DNA from 2 places in the Caldibacillus sp. 210928-DFI.2.18 genome. Region 2 is predicted to be linked to the other one. Evidence: riboswitches for the same ligand, from Rfam matches in the RefSeq annotation. Region 2 holds a riboswitch; the other holds the start of a gene.

What was found. A riboswitch is a leader RNA that binds a small molecule or an ion and turns the genes downstream of it on or off. The one in region 2 is predicted to bind S-adenosylmethionine.
Region 1: it holds a riboswitch for S-adenosylmethionine, as region 2 does, so the genes downstream of both, LIZ98_RS01705 (phosphoadenylyl-sulfate reductase) here and LIZ98_RS09365 (hypothetical protein) in region 2, are expected to answer to the same signal.

What each region holds. Positions count from the first base shown of each region.
Region 1 covers NZ_JAJCHL010000003.1:52,862-58,930, forward strand. The annotation lists gene LIZ98_RS01700 (assimilatory sulfite reductase (NADPH) flavoprotein subunit) at 1-839, opposite strand, end outside; gene LIZ98_RS01705 (phosphoadenylyl-sulfate reductase) at 1,109-1,834, opposite strand; SAM riboswitch class I at 1,903-2,003, opposite strand; gene LIZ98_RS01710 (ATP-grasp domain-containing protein) at 2,087-2,947, opposite strand; gene LIZ98_RS01715 (ATP-grasp domain-containing protein) at 2,940-3,836, opposite strand; gene hisC (histidinol-phosphate transaminase) at 4,063-5,136, shown strand; gene LIZ98_RS01725 (EAL domain-containing protein) at 5,342-6,069, shown strand, end outside.
Region 2 covers NZ_JAJCHL010000036.1:22,727-28,795, reverse strand. The annotation lists gene speB (agmatinase) at 34-894, opposite strand; gene speE (polyamine aminopropyltransferase) at 884-1,738, opposite strand; gene LIZ98_RS09370 (aminotransferase class I/II-fold pyridoxal phosphate-dependent enzyme) at 1,747-3,246, opposite strand; gene LIZ98_RS09365 (hypothetical protein) at 3,246-3,590, opposite strand; SAM riboswitch class I at 3,682-3,805, opposite strand; gene LIZ98_RS09360 (gamma carbonic anhydrase family protein) at 4,105-4,632, shown strand; gene LIZ98_RS09355 (hypothetical protein) at 4,754-5,044, opposite strand; gene LIZ98_RS09350 (VUT family protein) at 5,154-5,702, opposite strand; gene queC (7-cyano-7-deazaguanine synthase QueC) at 5,905-6,069, opposite strand, start outside.

The DNA of each region.
Region 1 (6,069 bases), on a different contig from region 2:
GGCTCAAAAGTCAGACCGGAATCTTCCAACGATAACACAAGGTGGCGGGTTTCTTTATTCGAACCACGACCATTTAAACTAATATTTTCAAGTACTTCAGCCGGATAAGGATTCTTTTTCGAATAAACCGACTGTTTTTCCTCCAACAGAGTAGCCGCCGCTTGCTTTTCCGAAACAGATATGGCCGATGCATTTGCATTGCTTGTTTCATGTAAGACGGCAACTACTCCGCTCATCCATTGTTCTGCCGGATCCTCAAAATCAACATCACAATCAACCCTTGGATAGAGCCGTTCTCCTCCTAATTCTTCCAAACGTTTGTCAAAGTCCTTCCCGGTTTGACAGAAAAATTCGTATGACTCGTCACCTAATGCAAGCACAGAAAATCGGACATTTTCTAATTTTGGTGCCCGCTTACTATGTAAAAATTCATAAAAAGACCGGGCATTTTCCGGGGGCTCCCCTTCCCCATGGGTACTCGTGATGATTAATAAATCTTGAACTTTCTTCAAATTTTGCGGTTTAAAGTCGTCCATCGAAAATGATTGCACCGGTAATTGTTTTGCTTGTAATTTTTCAACAATCGTACTTGCCAACGATTGCCCATTGCCCGTTTCAGAACCAAACAGTACGGTTACTTCACGAGTTTGAATGGATTGTTCCATTTTCGGGGCAGCTGTTTGATCAACTTGCACGCTTTGTTCATGCCCGGCAATGAACGGGAAGGACAGGAACCCGCACAACCATATTTTTTGTGCTTCGGTTAATGTCGGGATTAACCTGTTCAAATATTCTCGTTGTTCTTCATTAAATGGGCTGTTATTCACGTTAAATTGCAAAACGTTTCACCTCATCATTTCTTATGTTACAATCTATAAAACAGTATTCATATTAAAATAGTATGTTTTTAAATTATGATTATCCAACTTTGCGACAAATGAACCGGGTCTTTATTTGGATTTTTCAATTTTGCAACAAATCCAATCGGTCCTCCATTCGGTTCCCCATTTTGTTTCAAAGAACCGGATCTTTAATTCTGGTTTCCCAATTTTCCAACAAATTAATTTAGTCCCAATTTGATTCCCATTTTGTTTCAATGAACCGGTCCTCAATTCGCCGGGGTATGTAGACCGCATTCTATTTTATTAAAACCGGCCCATCTTCCGGCACGTTGATTATTTGGATCTGTAACCGGCAATGTGCACGGCTCACAACCAATGCTCGGGTATCCTTGATCATGTAAAATATTATATGGCAACTCATTTTGACGGATATATGACCAAACATCTTCCCAAGTCCAGTATATTAATGGACAAATTTTAATAGATTTAAATCTTTCGTCCTTATTGACAAAATCTGTATTCTTTCTGCTTGGAGACTGTTCCCTGCGAAGTCCGGAAATCCAAGCCGGGACTCCATACAAAACTTCTTCCAACGGCCTTATTTTTCGCAAAAAACAACATAAATCAGGCTCTGTTTTCCACAACTCCTGTCCGTACTTTTTTGCTTGTTCCTCCAAAGTCAGCTTCGGTTTTTTTAGTTGAATATTTAAACTCGGGTATTTGATTTTTACTTTTTCAATCAATTCATATGTTTCCTTAAAATGAACGCCGGTATCGAGAAAAACAATCGTTGCTTCCGGTTGAACTTTTGCAATCAGATCCACTAAGACAATTCCCTCTGCCCCAAAGCTACAGGCGTAAACAACGGAATTTCCATATGTCTCATATGCCCATTGTAAAACAGGCAACGCCCCTTTTGTTTCATCTGTAAACCGTTGATTCTTGAAAGGATCATCTGTAAAGTTATCATATAAAATCCGCTGTTCAATCATCATTTCACCCCTAAAAAAATCCCTTCTTCATTTTGATAAATAAGAAGGGATAGATTTAATCATATTCCTTCTTATCTTCCAGACATTTGTCTGCAGGAGTTGGCACAGTGTTTTTAAACCTGTTGCCGAGGTTTCTTCGGGCCGGTCCCTCCACCTCTCTTGATAAGAATATCATCTTTTCCTATAATTTTAGTATGAATTAAGTTTAAACTGTGTTATTTTAAAAGTCAATAAGTTTTTTGAAAATATGACCTATTTCCCTTTTTGACTCTTTTCTATATAGGCTAAGTACTTGCCGACAACGTCCATATCATAACATTTATACAAAACTCTTGAACCGACCACATCTTCTATTTCATTAAATAAAAAACGTCCCTCTTCATCTAAAATAAAATCAATCCCGACAAAATCAAACTGTGCAAGTTGTGCGATTTTCTTAACCAATCTCTTTTCATCGTCACTCAGTGAATACGGTTCAACCTTCCCACCTAAAGAAAAATTTGCTTTAAAGCTTTTTTCGGAATATCTTTTGACAGCTGCCAAAATTTCGTTTCCCATAACAAACACACGAATGTCAACGCCGGGATTTGTACAAACTTCCTGCAAAATAAACTCGTCACCGGAAAATGCGGCTAGTTTTTCTGTCAATTCCTTTTCGTTAGCAATGAAAAATACTTCTCTTCCTCCGTGTCCGGCAACTGATTTTAAAATGAGCGGAAAATCACCGTCAAACTGCTCAACACAAAAATCATGCCGGTTTCCAATCCAAGTTTTCACAGATTTAATGCCATGTGAGTTGATAAATTGATGGGTTTTCCCTTTATGATTACAAATTTCTGTTATAAAAGCCGAATTAAACACTCGGCACCCCATCTTTTCAAAATGCGTTGCAATGATACTATTCCGGCTCCGATTAATAACAAAATCCGGTGTCGCTAATCGCTTTCTTCTAGCTGCTGCGTAAAATTGTTCATCAATTCCAAGGAAAAGTTCATCCGTCAAAACAAGGTCAATCGTTAACCCCTGTTCCTGTGCCCTTGCGACGAATTGATCCGCAAACCATTGATTTTTCTTATAATCTTCCCGTCCGTAAATCAGTAAACCACTATGCATAACCAATTCTCTCCAATATGTAATCAAAAATATATTCCGACACGTCGATACCGGTGCAATCAAACACATTTTTTATATGGGCATTGGAATTCACTTCACAGATTATCGGTTCATCATTATCACCAAATAAAAGATCAACACCGGAAAAATCCGCTCCCACCGCTTGTGATGCCTTTATGGCCAACTCCTTAAAAGCTTGCGGGGGATCGAACTTTTGCATCATCCCGCCATTTGTTACATTCGCACGAAAATCTTTTTCATTTAGTCTGAGCATGGAAGCTACAACTTGATCCCCAACCACATACAACCGGGCATCTTTTCCGGTACTGGATGAAATAAATTGTTGGTAAAGGTGAGGCCGGTATAGCAGCTGGTGCCTTTTGACGACCAATTCTTCCCGGTTTTTCACTAAATAAACTTGATCCCCAAACGAACCGTATGCTTCCTTTATAACAATCGGATAATCAAATTCCTTTTCCACTCGATCAATAAATTGGTCATTTGGATCTATCGTACCGGGAAACATCATTGGTGAAAATAACGTTTTCGGCATTCGTATTCGTTTATTTGCCAATGTTTGAAATGTAGCGATTTTATCATCACATATTTCAATGGCATTTGCATTATTAAAAAGTTGATAACCTAATCCTTCCAATTGTTTGGCCAGTCGGATATCTTTATCTAAAAATAGGATAAAATCAGGCTGAAACAAACCATCCTTTTTTACATGCAAAGAATTATCCAGGACAAAACTATATATCTCGTTGTTTTTAACCGGTTGTAATTCGATTCCTTTTTTTGCTGCTGCGGATATATACATGTGGTTGATTTCCAAAAATTTTTTAGAAATTAAACCACCGTTGTATATTAACCAACCTTTTTTATTCATAAATACATCACCTTATCTGTTCAAGCCATCTGAAATCATTATATAGAAAAAATACCACAAAGTAATCCGCAAATTTTTACTTGATCGGATGAGCGGATATTTTTTAAAAATATTGACATATATAAATTCAAAACCTATAATCATAAATAACCTGTAACTAATCCTCTGCTGTTGGATCAGTGGAGGTTTATTTTTTAAACGGAATGAAGAGTGAGGGAGAGAATCAGTGAAAAAAAGAATATTGGATTTGCAACCTTATAAGCCGGGGAAATCACCCGAAGATATAAAACGAGAATATAATATTGATAAAGTCATTAAATTGGCTTCAAATGAAAATCCATATGGTTGCTCGCCTCATGTGGAAACTACTGTTTTAAGTTCACTTCATGATACAGCCACCTATCCGGACGGTTATGCAACAGAGCTTAGGAAAAAGGTTTCCGATCATTTACATGTTGATGAAAATCAGTTGTTATTTGGAAGCGGGCTTGATGAAGTTATTCAAATCATCAGCCGTGTTCTTTTATGTGAAGGGGACAATATAATAACAGCCAATGAAACCTTTCCCCAGTACAAACATCATGCGATCATTGAAGGTGCGCAAGTTCGGGAAATCCCACTAGATAACGGTTCTTTCGATTTGGACGGAATGTTTCAAGCGATTGATGATCGTACAAAAATCGTATGGATTTGCAACCCGAATAACCCGAGCGGAACTTATTTAAATGAAGAAACACTGGTGGGGTTTCTGGAAAAAGTTCCCCCGGAAATTGTGGTCGTCCTTGATGAAGCATACTATGAATATGTAACAGCCGATGATTATCCAAATTCTATCCCTTTATTAGCGCATTTTAATCATTTAATCGTTTTACGGACATTTTCGAAAGCTTACGGTCTGGCCGCCTTCCGAATTGGCTATGCAGTCGGCAATGCTCAATTAATTGAAAAAATCAATATTGCCCGGCTCCCGTTCAATACTTCAACATTTGCTCAACAGGCAGCCCTCGCCGCACTTGAAGACCAAGACTTTGTCAAAAAATGTGTCCGGAAAAACGCTGAATGTCTGAGAGATTTTGAACAAACTTTACAGAGACTGAATGTTGAATATTACCCGTCCCAAGCTAACTTTATCTTTGTTCGAATGGCTTCACCAATGGAACTGTTCAACTTTTTCTTGAAAAAAGGTTATATTGTCCGTCCGTTTCCAAACGGGGTTCGAATCACCATAGGGACAAAAGAGCAAAACAAAGAAGTTTTAGCCGCCCTTGAAGATTATGTGAAAGGCCATGTTTTCAACTAGAAAACGAATTTTTGCAATCATATTTTTTGATATAACCGTGCTGCTGATTGGACGATCATTGTATGTCGAGGTTTCCTATTTAACTGTTGAAATTCATTAATATAAATGGACAACCTTATGAATTTTCAGGAAAATTTCGTTTAAGTAGCATCCACCTCCATACTGTAATAAAATGTGTTTATGAGAATACTGCGGAGGTGAGGCCATGGATCCGGTTGAAATTATGTTACATGAAAACCGTGTTGTTCCCTATTACCGTCCCGTCATTAGTGCCGAAACACAATTGGTGGTTGGTTACGAAATTGAAGCATTTTTTCATGAAGAGGATGGTACCGTACAAAGTATTGACTGGTTTTTCAAAGATTTGTCCATTCCTGATGAATTTCGTCTGGAACTAAGTCGCCTTTTACTGGAAAAAGCGATCGAATATCAAATGAAAACAGATCCTTCCATGTACATATTTTTCAATTATGATACGAACTTGCTTATGAAAGATCGAGGCGAATGTTTAGAAAAATTTCTAGACATATATACAAAAAAAGGATTCGATATAAATAAACTAATCATCCAGTTAAAGGAAGAGTTTAAAACAGAAGAAATGGATTCAGTCCGAATTTTGTTCAACTATTTTAAATCAATAGGCATTCGAATCGCTCTTGATGATATCGGTGAACGGAGCGGCAGTTTTGATCGCTTAGCATATTTGAAACCCAGTGTGGTAAAAATTGATGTTGGATTTTTAAAAGATAATGATTCGCCGCATCTATACAGAGATGTACACCATTCACTTTCATTATTATCCCAAAAAATCGGGGCAACTTTAATGTTCAAAAATATATCTACTTACCATCAATTAAATCATGCTTGGCGTAATGGGGGTCGATTTTATCAAGGCAATTACTTAATCAGAAGCGGACAAGAGTATGTTCCCAT
Region 2 (6,069 bases):
CCATTAGTAAGGAATGAAGAACCTCCCACGTATTTATTTCCCTAATGTCAATAACATTTCCCGAACGGTTTTACATGCCACTGCAGTTGATGCGCCTGAAGGGTCATATGGTGGTGATAACTCAACCACGTCTGCCGCAACAATTTGGTTCAATTTTTGCATATGCCCAATTGCATCTAATAAATCACGATATGAAATTCCACCCGGTTCCGGTGTTCCAGTGCCGGGAAAAATGCCCGGATCAAGAACATCAAGATCAATCGTAATATAAACAGGCACATTAGCTAATTCGTCCATCTTTTCCGCAAATGTTTCAAGAGAAAATTTTTCCAAATATGTATGTTCTTTTGCCCATTCAAATTCTTCTTTTAAACCGGAGCGAATCCCGAATTGGAAAATCCGACCGTCACCGAGAAACCCATGACAATTGCGAATGACTGAAGCGTGGGACAGTTTTTCACCTAAATAATGTTCACGTAGATCGGTATGCGCATCAATATGGATCAAATGTAAGTCCGAATATTTTTCATATGCTGCTTTAATTGAAGAAAGACTAACAAGGTGTTCTCCCCCTACCATTAGAAATTTCTTCCCATCAGTTAAAACGCCCCGGCTATATTCAAAAATAATATCCATTACCTTTTCGGTATTTCCAAATGGCAAGTCTAAGTCCCCACCGTCAAAAACAGCTATATTCTCCAAATCCCGATCCAAATATGGTGAATAAGTTTCCAAACCATATGAATCCGTACGAATTGCCTGCATTGCAAAACGGGTACCCGGACGGAAACTCGTTGTTCCGTCAAAAGGTACCCCGAACAAAACAAGGCTTGCTTCTTCATAAGATTTATCACAACCGATAAAAGTACTTATATTCATTTTTTTATTCCCCATCTACTAGTGCCTCCCTTACGTAATTCGGCAAACAAAACGCCCCGCGGTGGAGTTCGGTATTGTAATATTTTGTTTGAATCTTAAATTTTTTCCAATCTTCCGCGTGTAAATCTAGCAACGGATCGTACACCTTTGAAGCAAAGCCGAATAACCAGTGACCGGAAGGATATGTCGGCATATGGTACTGATAAACATGCGTAATAGGAAAAATATGTTTAATCTTTTTGTGTGCCCTTTTCATATTTTCTGCATATTCAGTAAAATATGGTGACTCATGCTGATTAATTAAGATTCCATCATTTCTTAATACTCGATAACATTCTTGATAAAATTCGATTGTAAAAAGACCTTCTCCTACAGAAATCGGATCAGTGGAATCAACAAGAATTAAATCAAACGACGCATCGGGTGCTTTTTTCACATAAGCCAAACCATCCTCGAATTTCAAGGTCATTCGCGGCTCTTCCTCGATCCCGCCGGCAGTAACAGGTAAATACTTTTGACACAGTCGAAAAACACGTTCATCAATTTCAACCATGACCACTTTTTCCACTGATTTGTACCCTAAAACTTCACGAGCCGTACCGCCATCACCGCCACCGATGATTAGAACTCGTTTTATATTTAGGTTTGTGGCGAATGCGGGGTGAACAATCATCTCGTGGTAAATAAATTCATCTTTTTCATTTACCATCATCAAACCATCTAAAGTGAAAAATGTGCCAAACTCCTTACCCTTATAAAAATCAATTTGTTGGAAAGGTGTTTTTTCACTATAAATTTTCTCATCGTAAGCAATGGAAAATTTGCATTCATCGCTCCACGATTCCGTGTACCAATTCATTTATGACATCATTCCTTCACAACTTTAATATGGTTTGCCTCTTTTGCTTCAGTTAATACACTCCCGATTGTTTGACAGTAATAATGATATTGATTGAGCACCTCGTTGGAAATTAATTCTCCCGGTATAACAAGAGGAATACCCGGCGGATAAATCATCAATGTATCCGCACTTATCCGTCCAACAGCTTGATCAATCGGTATAGATTCTTGCTCAGCATAAAAAGCATCGCGCGGAACAAGAACTAATTTATTTACTTCACTTGTTGTGACGTGAGTAGAAATGATCGTTGCATGTTTTCCATACTTTTTCTCAATATCCTTCAAGGCAAAAACTAGTTTGTCGATGGATTCTTTCGTGTCGAACGAGCTAATCACAGCCATAATGACATATCCTTCAGCCAATTCCATTTGAATGCCGTATTCTTCTTTTAAAATTGTGTAGACATCAAAGCCGGTAAAACCAATTCCATTTACACGGATAACAAGTTTTGTCCAATCATATGATTGTTGGAAATATTTCTCCACGTAGGCTTCTTTTAATACTTCATAGTTCGAATTTGCTTCAATGGACAGAACAGCATCCATTACAATCGGTTTTAATTCCCTATACCGCTTTTTTCCAAACAGAACCATCTCTCTTCGTGCCACATCCAAAGAACTCATTAACAAATAGTTCGCACTTGTTGTTTGTAACATATTCACTATTTTTTGCATACGTTCCGGAGCAATTCGGTTCCCTTTTAATAATAGTAATGAACTTTGGGTTAAGGAACCCCCTGTTTTATGCATGCTAACGGTAACTGCATCAGCTCCGGCTGTAAGAGGATCGATATAGTCATCAGGCATAAAAGCCAAGTGAGCACCATGAGCACTGTCGACAAGAACTGTTACACCCCGTTCGTGGGCGAGTTCACAAATTTCCACCAATTCATTCATTGCACCAAAATAGGTTGGATATGTGACAAGGATTGCTTTCGTTTCCGTATTTTCATTTAATGCCTTTCTTACATTTTTAACAGACACACCGTGGGCAATCCCAAAATGCAAGTCGACTTCGGGTTGAATAAATATCGGTTTTGCCCCGCTCAAAATTATTCCATTCATAACGGATTTATGACAATTTCTCGGTACAAGAAGCGTTTCACCCGGTTTTACTGCTGCTAAAATCATGGCAATAATACCAATTGTCGTACCGTTAACTAAAAAATAAGCATGATCGGCTCCAAATGCATCAGCCGCTAATTCCTGGGCTTCTTTGATTACCGATTGGGGATGGCTTAACAGATCAAGTTCTTTCATTGAGTTGACGTCCATCCGCATTGTCATATCCCCGAGAACCATTCGTAACGGGTTCATTTGTGCCCCCATTTTGTGACCCGGGACATCAAATGGTATAACATCTCTTCTGGCATATTGAACTAGTGTTTGAAATAAGGGCATTTGATTGTGATCTAATTTAGGCGCTGCTTTTATCAACGGTTGTTCAAATTCCAATAGTTTGTTCATCATCGGCAGCCACCACTAACATTAAGTGTAGTAAGCACCTTGTTGGACTCCATTGCCCTATTAGAAAATTGCTCATGTACCTTACAAGTTCCCTCTACGATTCCGCAAAGTTCATTTGTATATCCTTTATCAATGAGTGCAGCGCAGGTAATTTGTACAGTATCATGGACAGCTGTTGCCATATTTTCCCTGCTCGCATGAGTTGTACTTGTTAGTAAAAACACTTCATAAGCTGGTTTTATAAACTGTTTTTGAAGGAAAGTTGAATCCCGCCCTGCATCAGGTATTTGATTCTGATATCCTTCTATTGCAGATTCCGATATGAATAAAAATTTCTCTGCCAATATTAACCACTCCTAACACAATTTTTTTGTTTAGGCATAAAAAAAGCTCTCCAAAGGCAAGGAAAGCTTCGATTAATATCAGCTGCTTATCCTCTTATTGCTCACAAAATGTACTCATTTTGTGCTCAGGTTGGGCACCCAATATTTAGTTCTGTGAACCAAACTGGTTTGCCACCGTATCTTAGACCCCTCGTCTCAACGGCTATTAATAAGAGAGAAACTTTTATTTATGCTGGAATAATAATAAAGGATTTAAAAAGACATGTCAATTTATTTTGGAAATGTCTTAATAAAATTTTTTTGCACGTTTATAGGTTTACCATAAGCTCCAAGAAAGTAAACATTTCTATAAATCAAATACGAATGGCGCAATATTCTTTGTCCTCATAGATATATTTATCAAATATTTTGTAAATTCTTTTCAAATGACCTTTTTGGGTGCAACCCTTAAAAATTTATCAAATTATTGATAAAATAGTAATATACAAATCTTTCATATAATGGAGGCAAAACTATGTTAATTCCTTATAAAGGAAAAACACCAAATGTTCATGATAGTGTTTTTATTGCTCCGGGGGCATATTTAATTGGTGATGTAACAATAGGAAAGGAAAGTTCCGTATGGTTTAATGCCGTTTTACGCGGTGATGAAGGGCCCATCATTATCGGAGAAAAATGCAGTATTCAAGATAATGTAACCATCCATCTTTATGAAGATCATCCGACCATCATTAAAGACGGTGTAACAGTAGGACATAATGTAATTTTACATGGCTGTAAGATTGGAAGCAACACAATTGTAGGTATGGGGTCAACTATTTTAGATGATGCTGAAATCGGTGAACAATGTATTATCGGTGCGAATACATTGATAACCGGCGGAAAAAAAATCCCTCCCCGCTCGCTGGTGGTCGGCTCTCCCGGAAAAGTTGTCCGTGAATTGTCAGATTATGATTTCATGTTAATTCAAGGTTCAATTGAAGTTTACGTACAAAAAGGGAAGGAGTACATTGATATTCTTTCCCAATTAAAAAATAAATAAGAAAGAACGGTTGCTAAAGATACGTACTGTTAACGGGATTAATAAAAATGTACTTGTATTCACTTCAAATAGGGGCATCCGTTTATAAAAAACTTTCCGGGACTGCCCCTATAGGTCGTTTCTATTTAAAACTTGATCGAAATCCGTCTATTAATAAGAGAATTGCTGTAATAATGTGAAGGGCCATTCCGAGAAATGGAATCCAACCTAAACAGGATGTAATAATCCCTAACACACTTCCATGAAAAGATCTTTTTTCCATTATTGAAAATATGAGCGTAATGATATGCAAAACAAACATGATTCCGAGCGGTGCCCAAGCCATACTAAAAATAATGGCTCCCCCTAAAATCGGTATTCCCCAAAAAGCTTCCAAGCCACCCGTAATCAATTTTAATATTGTAGAAACCATAACATTTAATCTCCTCTCACTGCCAGAACAGTATTATTTGTATTATACGATCTATTCATGGAAAGGATTCAAAATTTGATGGAAATCTGGTGGATTTTATGACTCGCCGTTAAGAATGGGATAAAATCAATGCTCGGAAACGGGAATTTTTTACCATAAGAGAAAGCAAAATTGCCCCACAGCCTTGCATGATCGTTTTTACAATCACTTGACCAATAATCGCTGCCGGTACTGCTTCCCAAGGAATAAAGCCGGCACCAAGCGGACTTAAACCAATTATGATAAAAACAACTGAATCGAATAATCCACCAACAAGCCCGCTGTATAACACCCGCCAACTCATCGGTAATTTTAAGCGCGAATAAATTTCGGTATCCGTCGACTCGGCGATAAGAAATGATAAAGCTGAAGCCATCACAATCCATAAGGTGTCACCTAAGAGATAAGATGAAACAGCAGACAATATCAGGGCAATAAGTATTAACAGATACGTTTTTCCCTTGCCATATTTATTTTGAACTAAGTCACGGAAAATAAATGTAGCTCCGATTAAAAAAGTACCCCACGGAATATGAAACATTCCTATTTGAACCGGTTGAAATCTGGCTGTAATAACATTCGCCAACACAATAAACATTAAATACAAAATGACTCTCATTAACATCATAACTCCTCATTATTTACTGGTAATCTTTCATAAACTGGCTAAATAAAAAACTACAACGCATGAAAGAGAGAATTTCTCAGGAATTTCGCTGATGACTTGCAACCTTTCTAGGCCAACGAATTTCTATGGTATGTAAGTTCGTAAAATCCGGTTTTAGGAATAATCAGTTGTGATTTCCACAACAACTTTCTTTTTAAATAGCCGTTGAAACATTCGCCTTCATCTGCATATATTTTTCATAACCTTGACGACGTAATTGACAAGCCGGACATTTTCCACAACTATCACCAATTATTCCCTCATAACAAGTTAATGTTCTCTCCTTAATTAATTTAAGAACATTTAAATCATCAGCCAT